Regions from separate parts of the Bacillus sp. mrc49 genome, predicted to be linked through region 1. Evidence: riboswitches for the same ligand, from Rfam matches in the RefSeq annotation. Region 1 holds a riboswitch; each other region holds the start of a gene.
The links. A riboswitch is a leader RNA that binds a small molecule or an ion and turns the genes downstream of it on or off. The one in region 1 is predicted to bind S-adenosylmethionine.

Region 2: it holds a riboswitch for S-adenosylmethionine, as region 1 does, so the genes downstream of both, CVN76_RS28055 (Fur-regulated basic protein FbpA) here and CVN76_RS26825 (methionine biosynthesis PLP-dependent protein) in region 1, are expected to answer to the same signal.
Region 3: it holds a riboswitch for S-adenosylmethionine, as region 1 does, so the genes downstream of both, CVN76_RS19985 (5-methyltetrahydropteroyltriglutamate--homocysteine S-methyltransferase) here and CVN76_RS26825 (methionine biosynthesis PLP-dependent protein) in region 1, are expected to answer to the same signal.
Region 4: it holds a riboswitch for S-adenosylmethionine, as region 1 does, so the genes downstream of both, CVN76_RS25065 (sugar ABC transporter substrate-binding protein) here and CVN76_RS26825 (methionine biosynthesis PLP-dependent protein) in region 1, are expected to answer to the same signal.

Annotation. Positions count from the first base shown of each region.
Region 1 covers NZ_PHNG01000800.1:101,233-107,293, forward strand. Annotated here, with positions in the region: gene CVN76_RS26810 (ABC transporter ATP-binding protein) at 1-1,318, shown strand, start outside; gene CVN76_RS26815 (type B 50S ribosomal protein L31) at 1,442-1,690, shown strand; gene metC (cystathionine beta-lyase) at 1,798-2,979, opposite strand; gene CVN76_RS26825 (methionine biosynthesis PLP-dependent protein) at 2,976-4,088, opposite strand; SAM riboswitch class I at 4,174-4,286, opposite strand; gene fumC (class II fumarate hydratase) at 4,610-5,992, shown strand.
Region 2 covers NZ_PHNG01000800.1:352,915-358,975, forward strand. Annotated here, with positions in the region: gene thiE (thiamine phosphate synthase) at 1-31, opposite strand, end outside; gene thiM (hydroxyethylthiazole kinase) at 12-833, opposite strand; gene thiD (bifunctional hydroxymethylpyrimidine kinase/phosphomethylpyrimidine kinase) at 830-1,636, opposite strand; gene thiW (energy coupling factor transporter S component ThiW) at 1,605-2,132, opposite strand; gene tenA (thiaminase II) at 2,142-2,831, opposite strand; TPP riboswitch at 2,924-3,028, opposite strand; SAM riboswitch class I at 3,178-3,282, shown strand; gene CVN76_RS28055 (Fur-regulated basic protein FbpA) at 3,444-3,632, shown strand; gene CVN76_RS28060 (aspartyl-phosphate phosphatase Spo0E family protein) at 3,886-4,062, shown strand; gene CVN76_RS28065 (GNAT family N-acetyltransferase) at 4,156-4,662, opposite strand; gene CVN76_RS28070 (DUF459 domain-containing protein) at 4,880-5,584, shown strand; gene CVN76_RS28075 (DinB family protein) at 5,772-6,061, shown strand, end outside.
Region 3 covers NZ_PHNG01000712.1:1,759-7,819, forward strand. Annotated here, with positions in the region: gene glpK (glycerol kinase GlpK) at 1-195, opposite strand, end outside; gene CVN76_RS19970 (MIP/aquaporin family protein) at 216-1,040, opposite strand; gene CVN76_RS19975 (glycerol-3-phosphate responsive antiterminator) at 1,272-1,814, opposite strand; gene CVN76_RS19980 (hypothetical protein) at 1,946-2,467, opposite strand; SAM riboswitch class I at 2,570-2,671, shown strand; gene CVN76_RS19985 (5-methyltetrahydropteroyltriglutamate--homocysteine S-methyltransferase) at 2,865-3,968, shown strand; gene CVN76_RS19990 (PadR family transcriptional regulator) at 4,023-4,565, opposite strand; gene CVN76_RS19995 (YhgE/Pip domain-containing protein) at 4,605-5,786, opposite strand; gene CVN76_RS31875 (hypothetical protein) at 6,008-6,061, opposite strand, start outside.
Region 4 covers NZ_PHNG01000788.1:30,807-36,867, forward strand. Annotated here, with positions in the region: gene CVN76_RS31505 (hypothetical protein) at 169-342, shown strand; gene CVN76_RS25060 (GTPase domain-containing protein) at 776-3,517, shown strand; SAM riboswitch class I at 3,615-3,720, shown strand; gene CVN76_RS25065 (sugar ABC transporter substrate-binding protein) at 3,836-4,948, shown strand; gene CVN76_RS25070 (sugar ABC transporter ATP-binding protein) at 5,008-6,061, shown strand, end outside.

The DNA of each region.
Region 1 (6,061 bases):
GATCAACATCATTGGCGTTCTCATCGCTTTGTTCATCCTGGATGCACGTGCAGGGGCGATGGGCCTTTTACTTATACCGATCATCGTTATCTGGACGAAGGTATACCGTAAATTCGCTTCGAAATATAATCATATCATCCGGGAGCGGATTAGTGATATCAATGGGATGATCAACGAATCCATTTCCGGAATGAGCATCATCCAGGCATTTGGACGTGAAAAGGAAACGAAGCAATCGTTTGAGGATTTGAACCGGGAGCATTATTCCTATCAAAATAAAATGTTGCATTTAAATTCATTGACGGGCGGGAATTTGATCGGAGTCATTAAGGTTTCGGCATTAATCGCATTCGTCTGGTATTTCGGTGGGATATCCATGACAGCGAGCTCGGCGATTTCCTTAGGGGTGATGTATGCGATTGTCGATTTGATCAGCCGGCTGCTCCATCCACTTCACGGAATCGTCAATCAATTCGCCAGCCTCGAACAGGCGCTCGTTGCAGGAGAACGGGCATTCAGCTTATTGGATGAGCAGGGTGTGGCTGTCCGTGATGAAAGCAGAGCCAGATACAAAGGAAATGTAGATTTCGAACACGTTTCTTTCGGTTATAAGGAAAATGAATATGTTTTAAAAGACATTACTTTTTCGGCTAAACAAGGGGAAACTGTTGCCTTGGTAGGCCACACAGGTTCAGGAAAAAGCTCGATCATGAATTTATTGTTCCGTTTTTATGACAGCAGTGAAGGGAAAATCAAAATAGATGGAAAGGATATTTTGGATATTCCTCATCAAACCCTTAGGGAGCATATGGGAATCGTCCTGCAAGATCCATATTTGTTCACGGGCACCATCGCTTCCAATATCAGCCTCGATCATGATGGCATCACGAGGGAAATGGTCGAAAAGGCATTAAAGGATGTGGGCGGGGACAAAGTGCTGAAGCATCTCCCTTTAGGACTGGATGAACCGGTTATCGAAAAAGGCGGAACACTGTCTTCCGGACAGCGTCAGCTAATCTCCTTCGCCAGAGCCCTTGCATTCAATCCAGCGATTTTAATTTTGGATGAGGCAACGGCAAGCATCGATACCGAAACAGAGGCCATTATCCAGCAGGGGATGGAAGTGCTGAAAAAAGGCAGAACGACCTTCATCATTGCCCATAGACTTTCCACGATCAAAAATGCCGATCAAATCCTCGTCCTCGATAAAGGGCGGATTGCCGAGAAGGGGACACACGAGGAGCTAATGGGATTGCAAGGGAAGTATTATCAAATGTATGAACTGCAGGTTGGTCCGCATAAAGGGATGGCAGGATGAAGTAATCATTAACGAATTTGGAAATAATAATGAGTGTGCCAATTTGGTACACTCAAGCATATCACTTGATAATAGTAATCATTACGTTTAAGATATAGTTATCCTAACAATGAGGTGATAATAGTGAAACAAAATATTCATCCTGATTATCAACAAGTAGTATTTATGGATACGAACAGCGGATATAAATTTTTGACGGGTTCAACGAAAAAGTCGAACGAAACAATCGAGTGGGAAGACGGTCAAACGTATCCATTATTAAAAGTGGAGATAAGCTCAGATACGCATCCTTTTTATACAGGAAAGCAAAAGTTCGCTGAAAAAGGCGGAAGAGTGGATCGCTTTCTTGAAAAATATAATATGAAGAAATGATAGCAGGACCATCGAGCGATCGATGGTCCTTATCTATTGTTATGGAATGAAATAAAGGGTGCCCCATAGAAATATGAAATATGGGGCAGCGACCTTTTCTCATTTCATCATTTTGCAGCTAGAACTTCCCCTTTGGCGATATTTATTAGTGCAGCATCGAAGTCCTTGATTAGATCATCCGGATTTTCAAGTCCCACGGAGAGACGTAGCAGGCTGTTGGTGATGCCCCGTTTATCCCTTTCATCTGCAGGCATCGCAGCATGTGACATTTTAGCGGGATAGGATAATATCGATTCCACCGCGCCTAGGCTTACGGCAAAGACAGGGAGTTCAACGGTGTTCACGAACGAACGGAAAATTTCCTCGCTTGCCAATTCAAAGGAAAGGACCGCTCCCGCCCCAAGCGATTGACTCTTCTGGATGGCATGCTGGGGATGATCCGCAAGTCCAGGATAATAAACCTTTTTCACCAAGTGATGTTTCTTCAAGTAGGCGGCAATTTTTTCAGCCCCTTTTTGGGAGTGATCCATTCTTACGGACAAGGTTTTCAGCCCCCTCATCACAAGCCAGGCGTCCTGAACACCAAGAACGGCCCCGAAGGAGTTTTGGAGGGCACCGAGCCTTTGCGCCAATATAGGGTCTTTTACCACTGCAAGCCCAGCTACTACATCACTATGCCCGGACAAGAACTTCGTAGCACTATGAAGGACAACATCAGCGCCAAGTGTTAAAGGCTTTTGCAGTGCTGGCGTCAAGAATGTATTATCGACAAAGCTTAAGGCACCAATTTTTTTGGCGATATCACATACGGCGGAAATATCGGTCACTTTCAGCAATGGATTTGAAGGCGTTTCGATGTAAATGGCCCTCGTATTTGGCTTAACGGCCGCTTCGATGCTTTCGAGGTCCGTCATATCAACGAAAGTATGTTCAATTTTGAAACGGGTCAGGACTGTGGTGACCATCCTGAACGTTCCCCCGTACACATCTTCGGAAATGATGATATGGTCCCCGGCAGATAACAGCAGAAAAGCTGTTGAAATGGCCGCCATACCTGAGGAAAAGGCGAAGCCATGTGTGCCTTCTTCAAGTTCGGCAATGATTTCTTCCAACGCTTCGCGAGTCGGATTCCCGCTTCGGCTGTAATCATATTTGCCGAATTGATCGATATCGGATTGATGGAAAGTGGAGGCGTGCTGAATCGGAACGCTCACACCGCCAGTCGTTGCATCGAATTTATGTTGATTATGAAGCAATTTGGTTTCAAAGCTAAAATCATGATCTGTCATCGAAGTGCCTCCCTTTTTACATGCGCGAATGCTTGCTGCAAGTCGGAAATCAAATCTCCGCTGTCTTCGATGCCTACGGAAAAGCGGAGAAGGCGATTACAAACCCCGTTCGCCGTCCTGACCTCAAGAGGTATATCGGCATGTGTTTGTGTGGCCGGGTACGTGATGAAGCTTTCAACACCGCCAAGGCTTTCTGCAAACGAAATCAGTGAGAGCGATTGTAAAAATGGGTTGACAGCGTCTTCATCGATGATCCGGAAAGAAATCATGCCGCCTCTTCCGGGATACAATACGTCCGTTACACAATCATGCTCCGACAAGTAATCAACAAGTATCTTCGCATTCTTTTCATGGCGTTCCATCCGAAGTGCAAGAGTTTTCATTCCGCGCATCAACAACCATGAATCAAAGGGGCTCAACACAGCTCCTGTGCCATTATGATGGAAGGCTAGTGATTCGCATAATTCCGCGCCGCTAGCCACGATCAGTCCGGCGAGTACATCGTTATGGCCGCCGAGATACTTGGTTGCGCTGTGAATCACGATATCGGCGCCAAGTAGGATGGGCTTTTGAATGAGAGGCGTGTAAAAAGTATTATCAACGATCAGCAATACATTGAATCGTTTGGCCAATGCGGCAATGGCGCCAATATCCGTTTGCTGCATAAGGGGATTAGTGGGAGTTTCGATGAAGATGGCTTTCGTGTGAGGAGTGATGGCATTCTCGATATCCTCCAAACAACATGTGTTTACATAGTCACACTTCAATCCCCATTTCTTAAAGCCTTGTTCCAAGAGACGATATGTACCGCCATAAAGGTCTTCGCTGACAATCCAAGCATCACCCGATTTGAAAAGCGCCAGTATCGTAGAAATGGCGGCCATCCCCGAGCTGCAGGCATAACCTTGATCGCCTTTTTCGAGATCGGCGATCGAACGTTCCAATAGTTGGCGTGTGGGATTACCTGTCCTTGTATAATCGAAGCCAGTCGATTGGCCAATCCCTTCGTGACGAAAGGCTGTCGAGAAATAGACGGGAGGATTGACCGTTCCTGTCGCCGTTTCACTGCGATTTCCTAATTGAGCAAGATATGTTTCAGTTTTGTACATAATTTTCACTGCTCCTTTGCGTAATAAAAATAAAAAAAAGTCTTCTTTAAGAAGAAGACTTTGATTAAATGGTGACGAGTCATTCTTCTTATCTTCCAAGTTCAAAAACTTGTGGAATTAGCACCTTTTCATTCGTTGGAACAAATGAAGGTTGCTGAGGTGTCATCGGGCCATTCCCTCTACCTCTCTCGATAAGAGTTTAGATTATTCAATTTCTTTTGAATTTACTATATATACAAAATACTGTCAAGGAGAATTTGGTAAGGGATTGCATGGATGTACCTATTGAAACCCAGCGTGGCAACGTTTTACGTTAATAAAAAAAACTGGAAATGTAGGCGAAGTAGCCTTCAAGTGAAACCTGAATGATCCCTTTAGAAAAAAGAACAGGCTTGACCGGTTTTTTTTGCTTTAAAATAATAATGTTTGTACAATGGATGGAGAGAAAGAATATTACGACATTATTCATTTATTAATACATAAGATCTTCGATGAATAGTGCAACCATAGGAGGAGAACACATGGAATACAGAATCGAACGAGATACGATGGGTGAAGTGAAAGTGCCTGCTGATAAATATTGGGGAGCACAGACCGAGAGAAGCCGGAACAATTTCAAAATCGGTAACGAAAGAATGCCGATTGAATTGGTGCGTGCGTTTGCATACGTTAAGCAGGCTGCAGCGAAGGTGAACTATGATCTTGGTGATTTATCGGAAGTGAAAAAGAATGCCATCGTCAAGATATGCGGTGAAATCCTCGAAGGTACGCTTGATGAACATTTTCCGCTTGTTGTCTGGCAAACGGGGAGCGGCACGCAAAGTAATATGAACGTGAATGAAGTGGTCGCTAACAAAGGAAATGAATGGTTAAAAGAAATAGGGGAATCTGTTGCCCTTCATCCGAATGATGACGTTAACAAAGCCCAAAGCTCCAATGATACATTCCCTACTGCCATGCATATTGCAGCCTTCATGGAAGTTGCTGAAAAGCTGGTCCCTGCGATCAAAGTACTAAGAGATACATTTGATGCAAAAGAAAAAGAATTTTGGGATGTCGTGAAAATTGGCCGTACACATCTTCAAGATGCAACACCGTTAACTTTAGGACAAGAAATATCCGGTTGGAAAGCGATGCTTGATAAAGACCTGGAGATGATTGAGGAAAGCAGCCAAAAATTATTGAACCTAGCGCTGGGCGGAACGGCTGTTGGAACCGGAATCAATACAAAAAAAGAATTCCCTGGACTTTCCGCAAAACAAATCGCTGCGGATACAGGACATCCATTTGTCACATCGGATAATAAGTTCCATGCCCTGACAAGCCATAATGAAATCGTGTATGCCCATGGCGCACTGAAAGCATTGGCAGCGGATTTAATGAAAATTGCCAACGATGTCAGATGGCTGGCAAGCGGCCCTAGAAGCGGAATTGGTGAAATTGCCATCCCGGAAAATGAACCAGGAAGCTCCATCATGCCAGGGAAGGTCAATCCAACCCAAAGTGAAGCGCTTACCATGATTGCAACACAAATAGTTGGTAACGATGCCACGATTGGTTTTGCAGCCAGCCAAGGAAACTTCGAATTGAACGTATTCAAACCGGTCATCATCTACAACTTCCTGCAAACGGTTAAATTATTGACGGACGGCATTCATTCCTTCAACGATAACTGTGCAGTCGGCATCACTGCCAATGAAGATAAAATCAAAGAAAATGTAGACCGTTCGCTGATGCTTGTAACGGCGTTGAACCCGCACATAGGTTATGAAAAAGCGGCCAAAATTGCCAAAACTGCATTCAAGGACAACTCAACTCTTAAAGAAGCGGCGTTAAAATTGGAATTCCTGACGGAAGATGAATTCAATGCATGGGTCGACCCAGCTAACATGGTCAATAAATAATAGCAGAAGAATGCCCTCCCACTGTTTCTTTTGGGAGGGTGTTTCAATGTGTTAAAATCATCCTATCAA
Region 2 (6,061 bases), 250 kb from region 1:
ATAGGCTTAAATCAATGTGTGATTTCTTCATTCATTTTCACCTCATTCATCCACATTTCCTTATCCATTCTTGATATTGCGTCAATTAAGCGCACCCGAAAGGTTCCTGTGCCTTCATGCTTTTGCAAGGTTTCAGCAGCGATCTCCCCTGAAATGCTCATCGTCGAGATCCCGGCAACTGCTGCAGCATAATAGTCGTCCGTGATTCCGGAAAAGGCGCCGATAAGTGCGGTGGCCATACATCCCGTGCCTGTTACATTCGTTAATAGAACGTTTCCGTTATCAATGAGGGATGTGTGCTTCCCATTGCTAACAGCGTCGATGGCCCCGCTGACCACGACGACACTATTCAACCTTTTTGCTGCAGAAAAAGCAAGAGCCTCATTGCTTATCGTCAGTTCCTCTGAGTCGACTCCCCGTGTAACGATATCGCCGCCGATCAAACGGTGAATCTCGCTCGCATTACCGCGGATGATCTGGAAGGAGACCTTCTTTAGAAGCTCACTAACTTTCTCTGTTCGATACGGTGTGGCGCCAACTCCCACAGGATCCAAAATGACCGGGATATTTCTGGAGTTTGCCGTCCTCCCGGCTATCTCCATGGCTTCCAGGGATTTTTCATCAATCGTACCGAAATTCAGGACAAGTGCATCCGCCAACTTGACCATCGCTTCGACTTCCTTGGGACTGGATGTCATCACAGGTGATCCACCGATGGCAAGCGTGGCATTTGCACAGTCGTTGACCGTAACAAAGTTGGTGATTTGGTGTACAAGTGGTTTTCTTTCTTTTACCTTTTCAAACAAGTCAGCTGCCGAAAACTTTATATTCATATGGATTCACTCCGTTCTTTTTTTGAAAATGAATGAAAATGATGGACAGGCCCATGTCCCCCTCCTATTGAAAAACTATTGCGTATCGCTTCGGAGATATACAGCTTGGCCTGCTCAATCGACTCTTGCAAAGATTGTCCATTCGCCAAGTTGGATGCAATCGCGGAGGATAGGGTACAGCCAGTCCCGTGAGTGTTTTTCGTATGGATTCTTTCTCCTTTTATCCAGTGAAAGTTCTTCCCATCATAAAAGAGGTCGTTTGGGTTTCCCTCTGCATGCCCCCCTTTAAGTAAAACGGCATTGGAACCCAATTCAATCAAGGATAAACAGGCTTTGTAAAAGTCTTGCTCCGTTCGAATCGATAAACCAGTAAGTACCTCCGCCTCCGGTACATTAGGGGTAATGAGCGTTGCAAGCGGGAGCAATTTCGTTTTTAGGGCAGTGACGGCTTTTCCGTCCAGCAAATGGTGGCCGCTTTTGGAAATCATGACTGGGTCAAGGATGACGATGGCCGGTAAGTAGGTATTAAGAGCTTCAGCGACTGTTTCGACAATTTCTTTTGAACCAAGCATGCCGATTTTTACTGCATCGACGTGTATATCTTCGAAAACGGCAGCCATTTGATCAGTGATGATATCCGTGTCTATCGCCTGAACGGAACGTACTTCCTTTGTGTTTTGTGCAGTGACGGCCGTGATGACGGACATCCCGAAGATCCCATGTGCAGAAAATGTTTTGATATCGGCTTGTATCCCGGCGCCGCCGCCTGAGTCAGAGCCTGCGATGGTTAATGCTTTTTTCATGGAAAAACCCCTTCATATAAGTATTTTTCAATAATATTTTCAGTAAAATGAAAGCGAAAATGGCACCTGTCATTGAACTGAGCATAAAAGCTGGCATAATGCCAAAAAGAGCTGCTTTTTCCCCCAAGAGGAGTACCGCGATCGGATAACAGGCAAGCGAACCTAGAAGACCGGTCCCCGTCACTTCCCCTAGACAGGCGAAAGTCAATCGCTTTGTTTTACGATAAAGGTACGCAGCCAGCAGTGCACCGATCATACTGCCAGGAAAGGCGAAAAGTGACCCCGTACCAGATATATTTCTCAACATGGAAACGAGGAAAGCTTGAGTAACCGCATAAGCAGGGCCGAGTAAAACAGCTGTCAGGACATTGGCCAGGTGCTGAATGGGAAAAGCTTTCACAAATCCTACCGGGATGAATATAAAGGAACTGGTTATAGTCGTTATGGCCGTGATCATTGCCGTCAACGTCATTTTTCTGATTGTGTTGATCATCATGTCTATGACCTACAAGGGCCAATCCTGCTCATTTTGAACCATATCCCAGAATAAATATTCGTAGCGGGAGGTCACCAAGAAGTGCTTTTCCAGTCTCTGCAGTTCTTTTTCAGGCATTCCTTCCGTCAATTCCTCCAATAAAGCAATCAGCCACTTATGTGCTTCACCGAATTCTGGGGAGGAATAGGATTCAATCCATTTTGCATAGGGATTGTTATCCAAATCTTTGCCATTTCGTTCTTTTAAAAGCAGACCGATTTCATAATAATCCCAGGCACAAGGGAGAAGACAGGCGATTAAATCTGCCAATGTACCATGTTGAGCAGCATTCAGCATGTAACCCGAATAGGCAAGGGTAGTGGGAGTAGGTTCCGTATCCTCCAATTGCTTTGGAGTAATTCCGAATTCCAAGGCATAATGCCTATGGATATCCATTTCGACCTGTATCGTTTCATTCAAGATTTCCGCAAACTTTGCCATGGTTTCAACATTATGCGCTTTAATGACACCTAAAGCGAAAAGCTTGGAATAATCCATCAAATAGATATAGTCCTGCTTCAAGTAATAAGCAAACTTATGTTCAGGAAGCGTTCCGGTTCCGATAGCTTGGACAAAGGGATGTGAATGGTTCCTTTCCCAAATTTCCTTTGCGCGTGCATGAAGTCTGTCACTGAAGGTTTCTGTTTTAATATTTTTCATGTTCATCCCCCTTTATATAGAATCATTATTTAGAGCCAATAAAAAAACCCGTTCCTGAATAACGGAACGGGGCAGATGGATAAAGCCGAAATGGGCGATATCATCCACTTTCCTCCGCCGGTATGAGCCGGTTCAGGTTCAAAGGGTCCGGAAATTACTTCCATCTCAGTCTTGACAAGACTCCCCTAGTGGTGTGCATTGTATGTAATTACTGACATCATATCAGAAAGCCAAGAAAATGCAACCCGCCTTTGAAAGGGAGGAGAGTGGAAAAAAGGGGAACGAGGCAATTGACTTTTGTGAATTATTGGGATAAAATAATGTTCACATCATTTATATAATTGAATTCTTATCCAGAGAGGTGGAGGGACTTGGCCCTATGAAACCTCGGCAGCAGACCCATAATGGGAACTGTGCTACATCCAACAAGCGATCGCTTGGAAGATAAGAAGAGCCGTCCGGACCCTGTCAGCCTCTTCTTTAATTGAAGAGGCTTTTATTTTTGTAAAATAGTGTTTAAGGACATAATAGAAAAGGTATATATAATTTGGTGAAATTGAAACTTGTTAAGGTAGCTTAGGCTCTAAGCTGACAAGGAAAGGAGCCATTAACATGGCAGAAGTATTTAAGTGGATCGAACAGAGGAAGGCGTTGCTGATAGAAGAGCTATTGGCGAAAGGAGTATACAAAACCTCTGATGAAAGGCACCTTTATGATGCCCCTTTAAAAGTATTGGAAGATGAATATAAGATCGTTATAAATAGGTCTGATAGCGAGTCTCCTACAGAATGGATGACATAGCAAGAAGCAGGCGATCATTCAATAAAGATCATGTATATAGAAGGAAGCATTCGCAGTGTACATCGGTGAATGCTTTTTTATATGGAAAGATTGTTGTCACAAAAAATACATATTTAAAAGATTTTATAGGAATTTTGTCACATTTGTCCGCTAAAAAAACACATTTTTCCTTTCTGAGATAGTTGATTTTAACTACGAGTTTCATTATGATTGAAAGTGTAAAAATATTGAATATATGGGAGGTGTATATAAATTGCTTTCCAAAAAGGTTACCCCAGAAAGAATAGAAGAGAAGAGAAAAGAGATGATGGAATTGGCAAATATTTTTGGTATAAACAGTCTTCTGACGATTCAAGCTAGTCAAGAATTGGATACCCTGTTAAACGCGTTAACAAAGGATTTGAAAGCTGAATATTCAGGGGATTCCTAGTTTTCTTGAAATCGTGAATCTGATATACACATGATGGTGAATTTCTCCATGTAAACAAAAAAACTATTGCTGAAGGCAATAGCTTTTGAATAATCATGCTTCTATACGTTTACCAAGGATGACCAAATCCCGTTCAATGCCATCGAGCTCGGCAACTTGCGGTAAGTGCGCCCATTCTTCAAAACCAAATTTGGAGAAAAGCTTCATGCTAGGTAAATTATGAGCGAATATGAAACCTAATAGAGTCTTCACCCCTAATTTCGGGCTTACTTCAATTGCCTTCTGAATCGAAATCCGTCCGATTCCTTTTCCCCGGAAATAATCATCAATATAGATGCTGATTTCCGCCGTAGAATTGTAGGCGGGCCTTCCATAGAAAGATTGAAAGCTCATCCATCCTGCGGTTTGTCCTTCAAAAGTAATGATATATAGCGGTCTGCTTTCTGAATTATGCTCCTCAAACCATTTAACCCTCGATTGTACAGATATCGGGTCCGTATCTGCGGTGACCATTCTGGAGGCAATTGTGGAATTGTAAATTTCCACAATTTTAGGCAAATCCGATAATTCAGCCTCTCTGAATTGTATGTACTCGTTCATCATAAACTCTCCAATCCATTACTTTTATTAACATCCAGAAGTTCCTATTACATAATTTGATAGTGAATTGTGGTCATAACCAAATCATCTGAAAGTTTTATATTATCATACACTTTCTCCTCGTTATCTGCCAATTCATTTTTATTGTTACTTATGCTCATTTTTGGGTATGTAACATATAAAATGCTTCTTAGCTATAAAACAAAAGGAGAAACGAATGAAAAAATTAACTGGCTTATTAATGATTGTCCTCATTATTTGTTTTGTCGTATATGAATTTCAACAGGCTGCGGCGTCGAACCGTGTACAGCGGGTCATGGCTTTTGGCGATTCTTTAACATACGGTAAGGGAGATAAGCATGGGGAAGGCTATGTAAAGGGCTTGAGGGATGAACTAAACAATCCTGAGTCGGATCAAAAAGTAAGCTTTTGGAATTATGGAATTAAAGGGCAGGAAACGGATGGCGTCATCGAACAGCTCGATGATTACCGAATCCATACTAAACTCGATAAAGCCGACACATTCATCGTTTATATCGGCACGAATGACTTCATCAATAGTAACGGCGGCGACTTGACCGAAATAAATGATCGGAAAATCGATGAGGGCAAGCGGGAATACATCAGGCATCTAAAAAAGATCACAGCAACACTTCTAAAGAAAAATGATAAGGCCGATATCCTGGTAGTGGGCCTGTATAACCCGATCATTGACAACCGAAAGATCGAAAAGCACATTCAGGATTATAACCAATCAATCAAGGATGTAGTGAAAAAGGACGAAAGGATGGTATTCATTCCCACCGATGATTTATATAAAAACAAAAAGAAAGCCGATTATTTCAGTGATGAAATTCACCCCAATGAAAAAGGATATAGGCTCATCACAAATCGGATACTGGCAAGCTACGACTTCAAATGATAGCCATGGAATGTAGACAAACTCTAAACTGCCTTACATGTTAAACACCGAATGAACATGTAAGAGGTATTTTACTCTTCTTTTTATCAAATCTTTTCTTTTCATAAGTATTATGATTTTACACATTACTATAGAACATGGAATAATTATGGGAGATTAATCCGGATTATATGAGGAGATGCTAATAATGAATCAAAATGAAAAAACCAGGGAAGAACTTCTGAATGCAGTCAACGGCTTCTCGGATGAACAGCTGAATGCCCATCCTGAAGAAGGACGATGGAGCATTATCCAAGTATTGGATCATTTATATTTAATGGAGCGGGCCATCACAAAGAGCATTGCCGATAAATTGCACAGTGATGAGAGAGTTCCTGCGGCGGACAAACCGATCGAGCTTACTGTAAACCGTGAAGTGAAGGTCGAAGCGCCTTCATATGTCGTTCCGTCGGAATCATTCCAAACCTTGCAAGAAGT
Region 3 (6,061 bases), on a different contig from region 1:
TTCGGAAAGCACCCCGGCAATTACCGCTAGAATCGATCCCCAAATTTCATTGGCATTATGCTCGACCCAGCCCGGCTTAGGAAAGTGCTGAGTGAATTCCTTTTGCGAAGAATGGACGATTTCGCCCTTTTGGTTAAATAAGATCGCCCGTGAACTTGTCGTTCCTTGGTCTAAAGATAAAATATACGTTTCCATGGTCAATGCCCTCCTTTAAATTAACTAGCGATATTCCTGCTTTCCAATTCATGCGCCTGCTTTTTCCCAAAAACATATGCTAGTGCCAATAGTATCACGCTTACTCCCAAAACAGACCAAAATCCTACTGTTATATCCCCCAAAAAGAATGCTTTATAACAAACGGCACCAAGTGAACCTCCAACGATCGGTCCAACGACCGGAATCCACGAGTAGCCCCAATTCGAGTTTCCTTTACCCGGTATCGGCAGCAAAAAGTGCGCGATGCGCGGTCCCAGATCTCGGGCCGGATTGATCGCATATCCTGTCGTGCCCCCAAGGGACATCCCGATCACGACGATCAGCAGGCCGACAGCGAATGGGTTCAAACCTTCCGTGAAATTATTGGCCCCGATGAATAATAGACCAAGGATAAGGATGAATGTCCCGATCATTTCACTTAATAGATTGGAAAATGTATGAGGGATGGCAGGCGCCGTGGCAAACACACCAAGCTTCGCACCTGGATCCTCAGTAGCCTTCCAGTGTGGCAAATAATGAAAGAATACGAGAGCTGCCCCCAAGATCGCTCCAATCAGTTGAGCAGCGATATAAACCGGCACATCCCTCCATGGGAATTCTCCAATGATGGCGAATCCGATTGTAACGGCCGGATTCAAGTGGGCACCGCTTATCGAGCCCACTGCAAAAACGCCCATCGTAACCGCCAGTCCCCAAGCAATCGTAATAACGATCCATCCCGCGTCTTTAGCATAAGAGCCCTTCAAACTTGAACCTGCCCCGATACCTGCACCGAATAATATCAAAATCATCGTGCCTACCAATTCTCCCCAAAATGGTGTCATGAATAAAACCTCTCCCCTAATTAATTGTAAATCTTTGACAACAAATAAAAGGAGATTCACAGCAGAACCATCCTCATAAAAAATATGAATGGCTCTGTTGTGAATCTCCTAGTCTCCGTCACATATATTAACTTGTAATTTACAATATACTAGGTTATGAAAACGCTGTCAAACACTTTGTGAAAAATCAATCTATTATTTTTGCATTTTTTTCTTTCAAGCCCGAATGGTTCAGACGATATCCCATAACTCGGTTTTGGAAGTGGTAATGGCCGATGCGCCTGCCTCTAGGGCGTTCAAGACTTCATCCGAAGTCCGGATAAGACCTCCTGCAAAAATAGGTGTTTGTAACCGCTCCTTCACTTCTTTTATCATCCAGGGCATGGCTCCCGGCAAAACCTCAATGTAATCTGGCTTGGTTTTCTGCACCAGCTTGTAGCTTTTCTCCAGCGCATGTGTGTCTATTAAAAAAATTCGCTGGATGGCAATGACACCCTTTTGCTTCGCTTTCAGAATAACGCTTGTTTTGGTGGAAATCAGCCCAAAGGGATTATATTCCTGACAAATGAATTCCGCCGCGTATTCATCACTTCTTATGCCATGGATCAAATCGACATGGTAAATCATTTTCTTATTATGCTGCTTTGCCATCATACTGACATTTTTCAATTGAGAGATATGAAGATCAAGAAATACCCCTATTTCATACGGGCTATCCAGGAATCTTTCGAAATCTTTCATGCTTGCCGAGGCAGGCAAAATCTTCTGATCCATTCATTTCCCCCCCCTTATCTTCCGGAAAAAAATCCAAACTTTTAGGAACTTAGTATATTTTAAAGAACTTGATTTATCAAACACATTTTTCTACCCCCGATAAATGACGCGCGCGAAAATGTATATACCCGTCATAAGGAAAGGTTCATTTTCAATCCTCCATCGACCAGCTCACAAGATTGGATCGTGCCTATCGGGATTTTCCTGACGATGTTCCAGGCATTCATATTCATTTTGATCCTTCTATTATCATATTCAAATATGGGCGGTCTGTTAAAAAGCTTTTGATTTATGAAATCCCTATCTATTGGCTTCAACTCGATCAATTCGAATGTTATCGTTCTTTTTTCCGTATGGACCGGCTTTAATGCCATTCGGAATGATACCTTTTTCTTGAACATCATTTTCTTCACTTCGGTCGTTCCCCAAAGGACCATATGCTCTGGCGTAATCTCGACATGGATATCACGCTCATATAATCGCGTTTTTATCATTCTCTCCAGCATGGCTGCCGTTAGCGTGATCGGCAATCCCTTCCCAAAAATAGTCGATGCATCGAATGCACTCATCCTGCTCCCATCCCTTCCAACTATACCTATTACCTCATATGGAACATCGTTTATAGCATATGTTAGGTCGGATTTCCTGTTCATTGCTTCAGGCCTCCCAATAATCGGTATATTCTAAATGTTTCGGTTTCAGACCTTGACCTTTGGAACAACTCCCTGTATAGTCGTAAGTAATTTAATAGACAACTCTTATCAAGAGAGGTGGAGGGACTGGCCCTTTGATACCTCAGCAACAGACTTTCGATGTACTGTGCTAATTCCAGAAGTGTAATAGCTTGAAGATAAGAAGAGTACATGACCTTGTTGCCTACCCCTCTTCTTATCTTTAAGAAGAGGTTTTTTATTTTGGCCGTTTTCGCATATTTTGTTGCTATTCACCAAGTCATGCGGTGTGGTTGATTGCCTTTTCAACGCTCGTATTAAAAACAACAATCCTTACGAAACGTGCCTTTATTTTATACAGGGAAAGAAGGAATGCAACATGTCAATCACTTTAACAAAGGCCCCATTCAGGGCGGATCACGTCGGAAGTTTATTAAGGCCGGATCGTATCCATCAGGCCAGAAAGCAATTTAAGGAAGGCGCCCTCTCTGCTGAGAGACTCCGCGAGGTTGAAACCGAAGAAATTAAACGGATCGTCGATAAGCAAATCGAAGTCGGCTTGGAGGTCGTGACCGACGGGGAATTCAGACGCACATGGTGGCACTTCGACTTCCTTGAGCATTTAAATGGCATCGAGGGGTACGTGACTGAAAAAGGACTCACATTCGATGGTGTCGAAACCGAGCGATACAACGTTCGCAATATCGGGAAGGTTTCATTCAACCCTAAGCACCCCTTCCTTAACGATTTTATCGAATTGAACAAAATCGTCGGCGGTCGTGCCGTCGCCAAACAAACGATTCCCAGCCCCAATCAATTATTTGCTGCCGGGGTTCATAATGAAGACATCTACCCTGATATTGAGGATTATGCAAATGATATCATCCAAACGTACCAGGATGCTTTAAAAGCCTTTTATGAGGCAGGTGTGCGTTACCTTCAACTGGATGATGTATACATTGCCAGACTTTCAGCTCCTGATTTCCAGTTCAAGGATGGAAAATATACGCGCGAACAATTAATCGATTTGGCTTTGCGTGTCATCAATGGATCATTGGAAGGCAAACCAGACGATTTGATCATCACGACACATCTATGCCGCGGAAACTACCAGTCGACCTGGGCATTCGAAGGCAGCTATGCCCGCATAGCCCCGACATTATTGGCAAAAGAAAAAGTGGATGGTTTCTTCCTCGAATATGACGATAATCGCTCTGGCGATTTCAAGCCATTGGAACACATCCCTACTGGCGGGGCGAAGGTCGTACTTGGAGTCGTCACGTCCAAAAATGGGGAAATCGAAGACAAGGAAGCCATCAAGGCCCGCATTAAAGAAGCCGCTCAGTTCGTTCCGCTCGAGCAATTATGCTTAAGCCCGCAATGCGGATTCGCTTCCACCCATCATGGCAACAAGCTTACGGAAGAACAACAATGGGAAAAACTGAAATTCGTCGTTGATGTAGCAAAAGAAGTGTGGGGATGATTCATCCCAAAAGGCCATTCCCCTTATTGGGAAATGGCCTTTTCGGTGCATCTGCTATTGGGGGGCATTTTCTTTTATACGTGAAACAAGCTCCTCGAGCCATTCGGCTGTATGCTGTGCCCGGCTGTATGAATGCTCCTTAATGAATTTATATCCCAAATATTGATCAGAATCCTCATCAACCGGCTGGTCAAAACTTAAATATGTTTCCCATGCCAATCGATGCTCATCAATTTTGCGCTCTAAGATCGCAATTACTTTTTCGCTATCCACATGCTTGATATTCGTCAGTGCAATATACATATCCGTGATTTGGGAGGCTTTTTCGAACGTTTGATAAATCCGTTTTACCAATTCTCCCCTTCCCTTTTCCGTAATTTGATAGACATGTTTATCTGGCCGATTCTCTTCCTTTATCGTTTCGACCGGCTCGATAAACCGATTGGCAGCCAGCTTGTCAAAATGGTAATACAATTTACTTTCGGTAATTCCGGTAAATTTATCAATTGGAATCGGTTCGGATAATCGCTTTTTCAACATATATGGATAGCTTTTTTCTTCAGCTAAAATACCCAGGATATAAATTTGGATAGACACGGTTAAAACTCCCTTCAATCGTCACCTATCTTTATTTTATCAAACTAAAGCCTTCATTTCAGCTGCAAGGCGATCCGCCTCTTCCGTCTTTAGCGGTAATTCCTTATGGCGCACTGCCACGATCATGATATTGATGAGCAACGCAGATGCCCCCACCATCAACATCATTACGTGTGCATGTAACGGATCTCCGCCACCATACATGATCGCGAAGTCTGCTTGTATTGAATAATACATGGGTGAAATATAGCTTAGCCACTGATATGGTGCATACATCATTTCCCGTGTGATTGCAGCCCCATTGGCAATGGTTTGCATAAGCAGGATTGGCATATTCAAGATCATGCCCCCTTCACCGACCAACAGGATGAAGATGGATGTAAATTGCCAGCATGCATAATAGCCAAGTGCATGATGTCCCCATAATGTAAAGAATGTTTCAAGTCCATGTCCTTGTACAGCATAGGTGATTCCTAGACCTACTGCCGGTGCTACGACCGCAATCAGAAGCGCCGCAAGCTGCATGTAGCCAAACAGCCTCCACTTGCCTGCCTTCCCTTTGCTTTCATTGAACGCGGCCCCTAATTGCATCGCCCCAATCATCGCTCCTACATATGCCGCCATCGTTAAGAACATCGGCGCCATCCCATTATGCATGCCTGCTGGGATTTCATTGATTTTCACAGTGTTTGCACTGAATTGATGCTGCATCGCTGAGGCCATTTCTTCCGCTTGTTCTTCCGGAACATTTAAATTCATTAATAGGCCTTTCGCATATTGAGCTGAAAACTGTTCATTTAACGTCGACTCGATTTCCGTTACAACTGAATTCATTGTTGACGTGACGATCGTTGGCCCGGCTTCATTGATTGTAAAATCGATGCTTGATGCCCCTTTGCCACTCTCGACATTTTCGGAAAAAGATTTCGGAATATGAACAACTAATTTCACATCATTCTTATCCAATTTTTTTAATGCCTGTTTATTCGTTAAATCCGTTTTTATATCTTCGAAAGGAAGCTTTTCCCCTAATTGGGCTGCAATCGTCGCACCAATCTTACCTGTATCCTCATTAACGATTGCAACTGGCAATTGATCGATATTCGCTGGCATTGCCGAATAACCAGGCATAAATGAGCCAAGCATTGCGATTTGATAAAAAATCCCCATAAAGATGGCTCCAATAGCTCCTCTAGTCTTCAAAAATTCTATAAATTTCATATAATCCATCCTATGCTTTAATTTTAGTACTTTAATTAAAGTACTTTTTTTATTATACATTTTTCCTCTTGAAATACAACCAATAATTATTATCTTCGTTAATCATTTTTTCACGTGGTTCGGATGAATGACCAAGGCTTCAAGAGGAAATCGGCGGATGGTAACGTATGGGGGAAAATACATTCAAAAAAAAAAGAACGAGCATCATGCACGTCCTTTTCTTACTTGCAGCTATCTTCATTTTCGATTTTCTTCACGAAGATGTCATCCGTCAC
Region 4 (6,061 bases), on a different contig from region 1:
GATAAAAACGTTCGCCGCCTCATATTTCGCCATAAAGGGGCAGGAAATTAGTCTGCATTTGGCGAAACTTCCTATATTCAGGGATAAAAGAACCGGAATAACTCCCTATTATCTTTCTAACCGCAACTATATTATAATAGAAGGCAGAACACTAAAGGAGATAACAGTATGTCTGAAAATAAAAAGTTAAGCCTGGCGGATGCGGTCAAACAAAAACTGGCTCAAAAGCAAGCAGGTTCAAGTAAAGATAAACTGGAAACCGGCGTAGTGAAGAAAACGAAACAGCTCAAAAGCCAGTTGACTAAAAAGCCGAATAACCAACGTAAGCGTACAGGGGTATAATCCTAATTCGTCAAGGGACAACGACTGTTCGGAGCTTATCAAAGAGCAGTGACCTTTCATGATGAAAAGGTGCTGCTTTTTTATATTTTTCAATTGGGAATTATTATTCGTTTTTTAATGGTTAAAGGGCCTGCTGTAACAGTGGGGCATGGATAAGGGCAAAAGGAAACATATTTTCTCGAATATGGAAATGACTTCTCTGTAACGGTTTATTAAAATCATTACAAATCCATTCACTTCTGTTTTAAAATTGTAAGAGTGGTGACATCTTGTTACCATATTGTTTTGTTAAAATAACATTTTAAGGTTTTAACAATAATTTTCTTAACTAAAGGAACGTATGGAGCTCTTTGCTCGGAAAGCTTCAGGAAGGCTCTAGCAAATCAGTGAACATCCTTTAATTGAAAATATGAAATATATCGGGGGAATAAAGATGGACGAACGTCTAATCGAAAAAAAATATTATGAAACGATGATTGAGGATGCAACGAAGCATCCAATTCAAGCTTTGGGTGAATTGTTTCTCGTGGAACAAAAAAAGGAAAGAGCGGATTTGACCGCAATTCGATATGCACAAGGGGAAGTATACTTTCAGCACCATGACTATGAAGCGGCCATTTTCAAATGGGAAAACATTGAAGGCGAGCTTGGATCGTGGGCGAAGAAAAATATCGCTGACGCCTATTTTGAACTGGAAATGTATTCAACGGCAGAAGATATCTATAAATCCGTGGTTACCGATGAAGCGGTGTTGAAAACGGAGGTTCTTTTGCAATTGTTTTCCCTTTACATAGTGGAATCAAGAAATGACCTGGCGTCCAAAGTCGTGAAGGAAGCCGTTGAGTTTCAACCGGATTACCCGAATGTCACGGAAATTGCACGCGCCTTTTTTGAAGAACAAAAGGATTGGAACAGCGCAGTGGTCCTAGCGTCGGACGAAAGTATCCGTACGGAATCAATGAGCTGGTTCGATGTGCTGAAAACATATATCCAGCAGGGAGTCGCTCAATCGATGGCTCCGGATTATTTTTCAAATGTCTTAGGTTCGCTATATGCGCTCGACCAGAATCGTTTCGAAAAAATGACGGTTGCCCTTTGGAAAAATTATAAATATACCGATTCGTATTTCGAATGGCTCAAAGTGATCAATAACTTGATAGAGATGATTGAATTAAATCAAGGAGACGTCTGGGAAGAGCTTACCGTCCTTTACCGGGATGCCTATGCAAGTCTGCTGGAAGGAACTCATTTGATCAAGGAGCTGAGTCCTGTCGTGCCAAGGCTCCTGGAAAACTGGCTGAAAATTGCAGATGGGGAGCTCTCGTTATTTGCAGCAGCCTCTGCGTTGTCCTGGAATGAAATATTCCCTGATACGATCAATGCACTGGTCATTCAGGATGCAGAAAGTCTGTTGGCGAAGTCCCCTAAATTGGGAGGCGGGCTAGAAGCTGGTGAAAAACTCTTCAATTCCATTATCCAGTGGGCTGAAGAGAATGATTTAAGGGTCGGCAACAAGCTGAAGTGGATGGTCGAGGGGCTTAAAGATACCGCCAATTTCAATCTGTTGCTAGTTGGGAGTGCAGGCAATGGCAAGACTTCCTTCATTCAGTCGATTGTCGGCGAGAGCATTGCTGCCGAAGATCATTCGTCCCTGGTCAGTGTTAAAGATGGAGATGATTTGGAAATCCTCGAAATCACGGACACAGAGCGCAAGGCTGTGATGGAATTAACGGAATTGGATGAAACGCGCCGTCAGCGGGGGACTATTGTCGATGTTACGCTTATTAGTGACTACCTGAAGAATAATCGCCTGAGGCTGTTGGATACCCCTGGATTCAATGGGGAAAAAAGCGTCGAATCTGATTTCCAAGGCTATTTGCATGGCAGTGATGGCCTATTGTTCGTCCTTGACGCACGGGCTCCTTTCACCGGAAGCGAACGGGATCTGTTATTGGAGATTCAAAAGCTGGCTCCGAAGCTGCCGATACACTTCTTGTTGAATAAGATGGATACGATTTACAGCGATCAAGTGGCAGTACGGATGGAAGACGAAACTTGGGATAAAGTGAATGCATATTTCCCGAATGCGAAAGTTTTCGCCTTCTCCAAGCTTTATGATAGCAAGCAGCAGCTGAAGGACCTTTCGGCTTTCCTTCAATCAAATTATCAAGATGGCAATTGGATGGAGAGAAGATCTGAAAAAATCCTTGCGTTCATTCGCAAAACTTTATCTTATTTGTTAGAAAAACGGGCCGCCAACGAGCGGAAATGTGAGCATTCCATCTCTTGGAATGAACAGATGGAGGTCAAGCTGAATGGCGCTGTCAACCAGCTGGCAGATTTGGAAAAAGAAAAAAGTGAAAATATCATAAGGGCGTACCGTTTGATTAAAGATGAAGTGAAAAATCAGCTTTCTTCCAACATCCCCGAATTACTGAGGGATTGCTCTAAATCGTTAACGGAAAGCAGTGATTTCAGTCAGGTCCATATCGAGTTGAATCAGGAAATGAATGATCGGATCCAAGCTTTCATTTCCGATAAAATCATGCCGCAATATTACCGTTCGCTGCAAGACTGGATTGCCAGCTCCCAAATGGAATTCTCACAAAGCCAGCAGTTTATGGATGAGATGAGTTCAGGATTCAATGAACTATACAAGGAAGAACGGATCATGCTTGCCGGGGACTTCAGGGTATTGGATGACTGGCGCCGTGATGCGGACCGGATGACAAGCAGCATCCGGATCGAAAACGTCAATATCTTATTGCGCAGGACGCCATCGCAGCTGCTGCTCAAAGGAGCAGGAAAACTATTTGGGGCGATTCCGCAAAATAAAGCCAATATGTACAATCGTTATAAGAAATACTTGGAAGGCGAAGATTACCAGGATGTAGCGGAGATGATAACGGATCGCTTCCTGACCCAATTCGGATTGTTTGAAAAATCCTTGGATCGGGACATCTCACTTTTCTATCGCAGCTCATTTGCCTTACTGCAAAAAACGATAGAACAAACGCAGACGGAAATTAAAGACTACCAGGCCGCCTTGGAGCATATGAAGGAAAACCCGGAAGTTTACCGTGACCCTATCACTCTGTTCGAAGTCAAATTGCGCCAGCTGGAGAGACTGGAAAAAATCGAGAAAAAGCGTCTAGCCCAACTGCAAAGAAAATAAATAGTCATGACGAACATTTCAAATATTCAAAAATCTATTGACTTTACGACTATATCCCTATAAAGTGGTAATTACGAAAAACGTAACACAATATATTCTCTTATCAAGAGTGGCGGAGGGACTGGCCCTAAGATGCCCAGCAACCGTTCCATTAGGAATTGGTGCTAAATCCTGCAAAACAGAAATGTTTTGACAGATAAGAGAGGGACAAGTCTGCAAAACAGCCGATTAAACCTCTCTATTACTAGAGAGGTTTTTATTTTAGGATTTACACCAACTTAACAGATAAGAATAATTGAAGAAAATGGGGGAAACAGGATGAGAAAGTCTATTAACGCTGCAATCATTACAGCTATCGCTTCTGCTTTGCTTTTAACGGGTTGCTCTTCAGGACAGAGTTCAACGGAACCGAAGCGAGAAGAAAAAGTTTCATTTGAAAATGTTCCAGAAAGATTTGCCGAGGGGGAAGGAGCCAAAATCAAAGTCATCCGTAAAATAGGCGGAGATGATCATACGGCCCAATATTTGGCTGGAGCGAAGGAAGAAGGGGAAGATCTGGGGTTCCAAGTGGATACATATACAGCAAATGGTGATACGGCCAAATTCCATGATGCCATAGCCCAGGCTTTGCAGCAGGATTATGACGGCTATATCATTTCCCATGGGGATGATGCAGCAACAGTCAATGATGTTCAAAAACTGGTTGATGCAGGAAAAAGCGTTGTCACCTTCGACTCCATAAGCGATTTATCCAAGATAGACGGTGTTACATTAACTTCACAGGATGATGAAGCGCTGGCAACACTTGCTTTTGATAAGTTGATAGAAGAACAGAAAGGTAAAGCGGCAATCGCCTATCTGTGGGTGGATGGTTTTCCCCCAATGGTGAGAAGAAATGCCGTCTATCAGGAAAAATTAAAAGAAAATCCTGGTATAAAAGAAGTCGAAAGGTTCGGGGTGGCATCTGCCGATACTTCGGTTCAGACACAGAATGCAGTAGCCGCAATGCTGAATAAATATCCTAAAGGTAAATTGGATGCCATTTTCGCAACATGGGATGCGTTTGCTATCGGAGCAGCCAGGGCGATAAAAGAAGCTGGCCGTGATGAGGTGAAGATATACGGAATTGACGTATCCAATGCAGATCTTCAGGAAATGCACTCTGCTGATAGCTCATGGTCCTACACGGCAGCAGTCGATCCAAAGTTGATCGGGGCTGTGAATATGAGGATATTGGCAAAAAAATTAGCGGGCGAGGATACGCCGCAAACATATGATTTAGAGGCTTCGCTCATTTCACAAAAGCAAATCCAGGCTTCAAAAGAAGCGGTAAACATGACGAACCTATCTGGAATTGTCGATGGATGGGGTGAATCCAGCGAATTTGAAGAAGATTGGATGAAAGTCTTGAAAGATCACTATAAAAAGTAAAAAAAGAGGCACTCTCTTTCCTATGAAGGGGAGTGTCTGTTCAGGTAGGGGGAATGGACATGGCCACACAACTTGAAATGAAAGGCATTTCGATTGAATTTCCTGGGGTCAAGGCGCTTAATGACGTTGATTTTTCGGTACGGTCAGGAACCGCCCATGCATTGGTCGGTGCAAACGGGGCAGGGAAATCCACGTTGATGAAAGTTTTATCAGGGGCACATGTTCATTATTCAGGTGACATTTATCTCGATGGGATGAAGCGGGAAATCCGTTCGCCAAAGGAAGCGCAGGAACATGGCATTCAAATCGTGTATCAGGAAGTGGATACGGCACTCATCCCATACTTAACCGTCGGTGAAAATGTAATGCTGAATGAAATGGTCCAAAACATGGGCAAGAAACAGCTGGTCAAATGGAAAGATCTGCACAGCACGGCCACACAGATTCTTGAAGATATGAACATTCATGTTCCTTCGAAAAAATTGGTGAAAGATCTGACCCTGGCCCAAAAGCAGATGGTCCTCATAGCCAGGGCCGTTTCGACTGAATGCAAATTCTTGATTCTCGACGAACCAACTGCCCCGTTAAGCCATACGGAGACCTCGGAACTTTTTCGAATTGTAAATGAATTAAAGCAAAAGGGTGTAGGAATCATTTTCATCTCCCATCGTCTCCCAGAAATTTTTAGGGTTTGTGAGGAAATCACGATCATGAGGAATGGAGAGCGTGTCGCCTGCCGAGAAATGGGCGATATCACCCAGAGTGAAGTGGTTGAGCTCATGCTTGGGAAAAGGATGGATGAACAGTTCCCGGAAGTGAATGCCGCAATTGGTGACGTCGTTCTGGAAGTGAAGGGATTATCAGACGCGGGGAAGATTAAGGATGTCAGTCTGCATTTGAAGGCAGGAGAGATAGTCGGCTTGGCAGGCTTGGTCGGGGCTGGGAAAACGGAGCTGTGTAAAGTCCTGTTTGGACATACTTCGATTAGTACGGGAAAAGTCATACTGAACGGCAGAAGGGTTTCCTTGAAATCACCGCATGATGCGGTAAAAAGCGGTTTGGCACTTGTACCGGAGGAACGCAGGAAAGAAGGGGTCCTTGTTCAGGAAACCG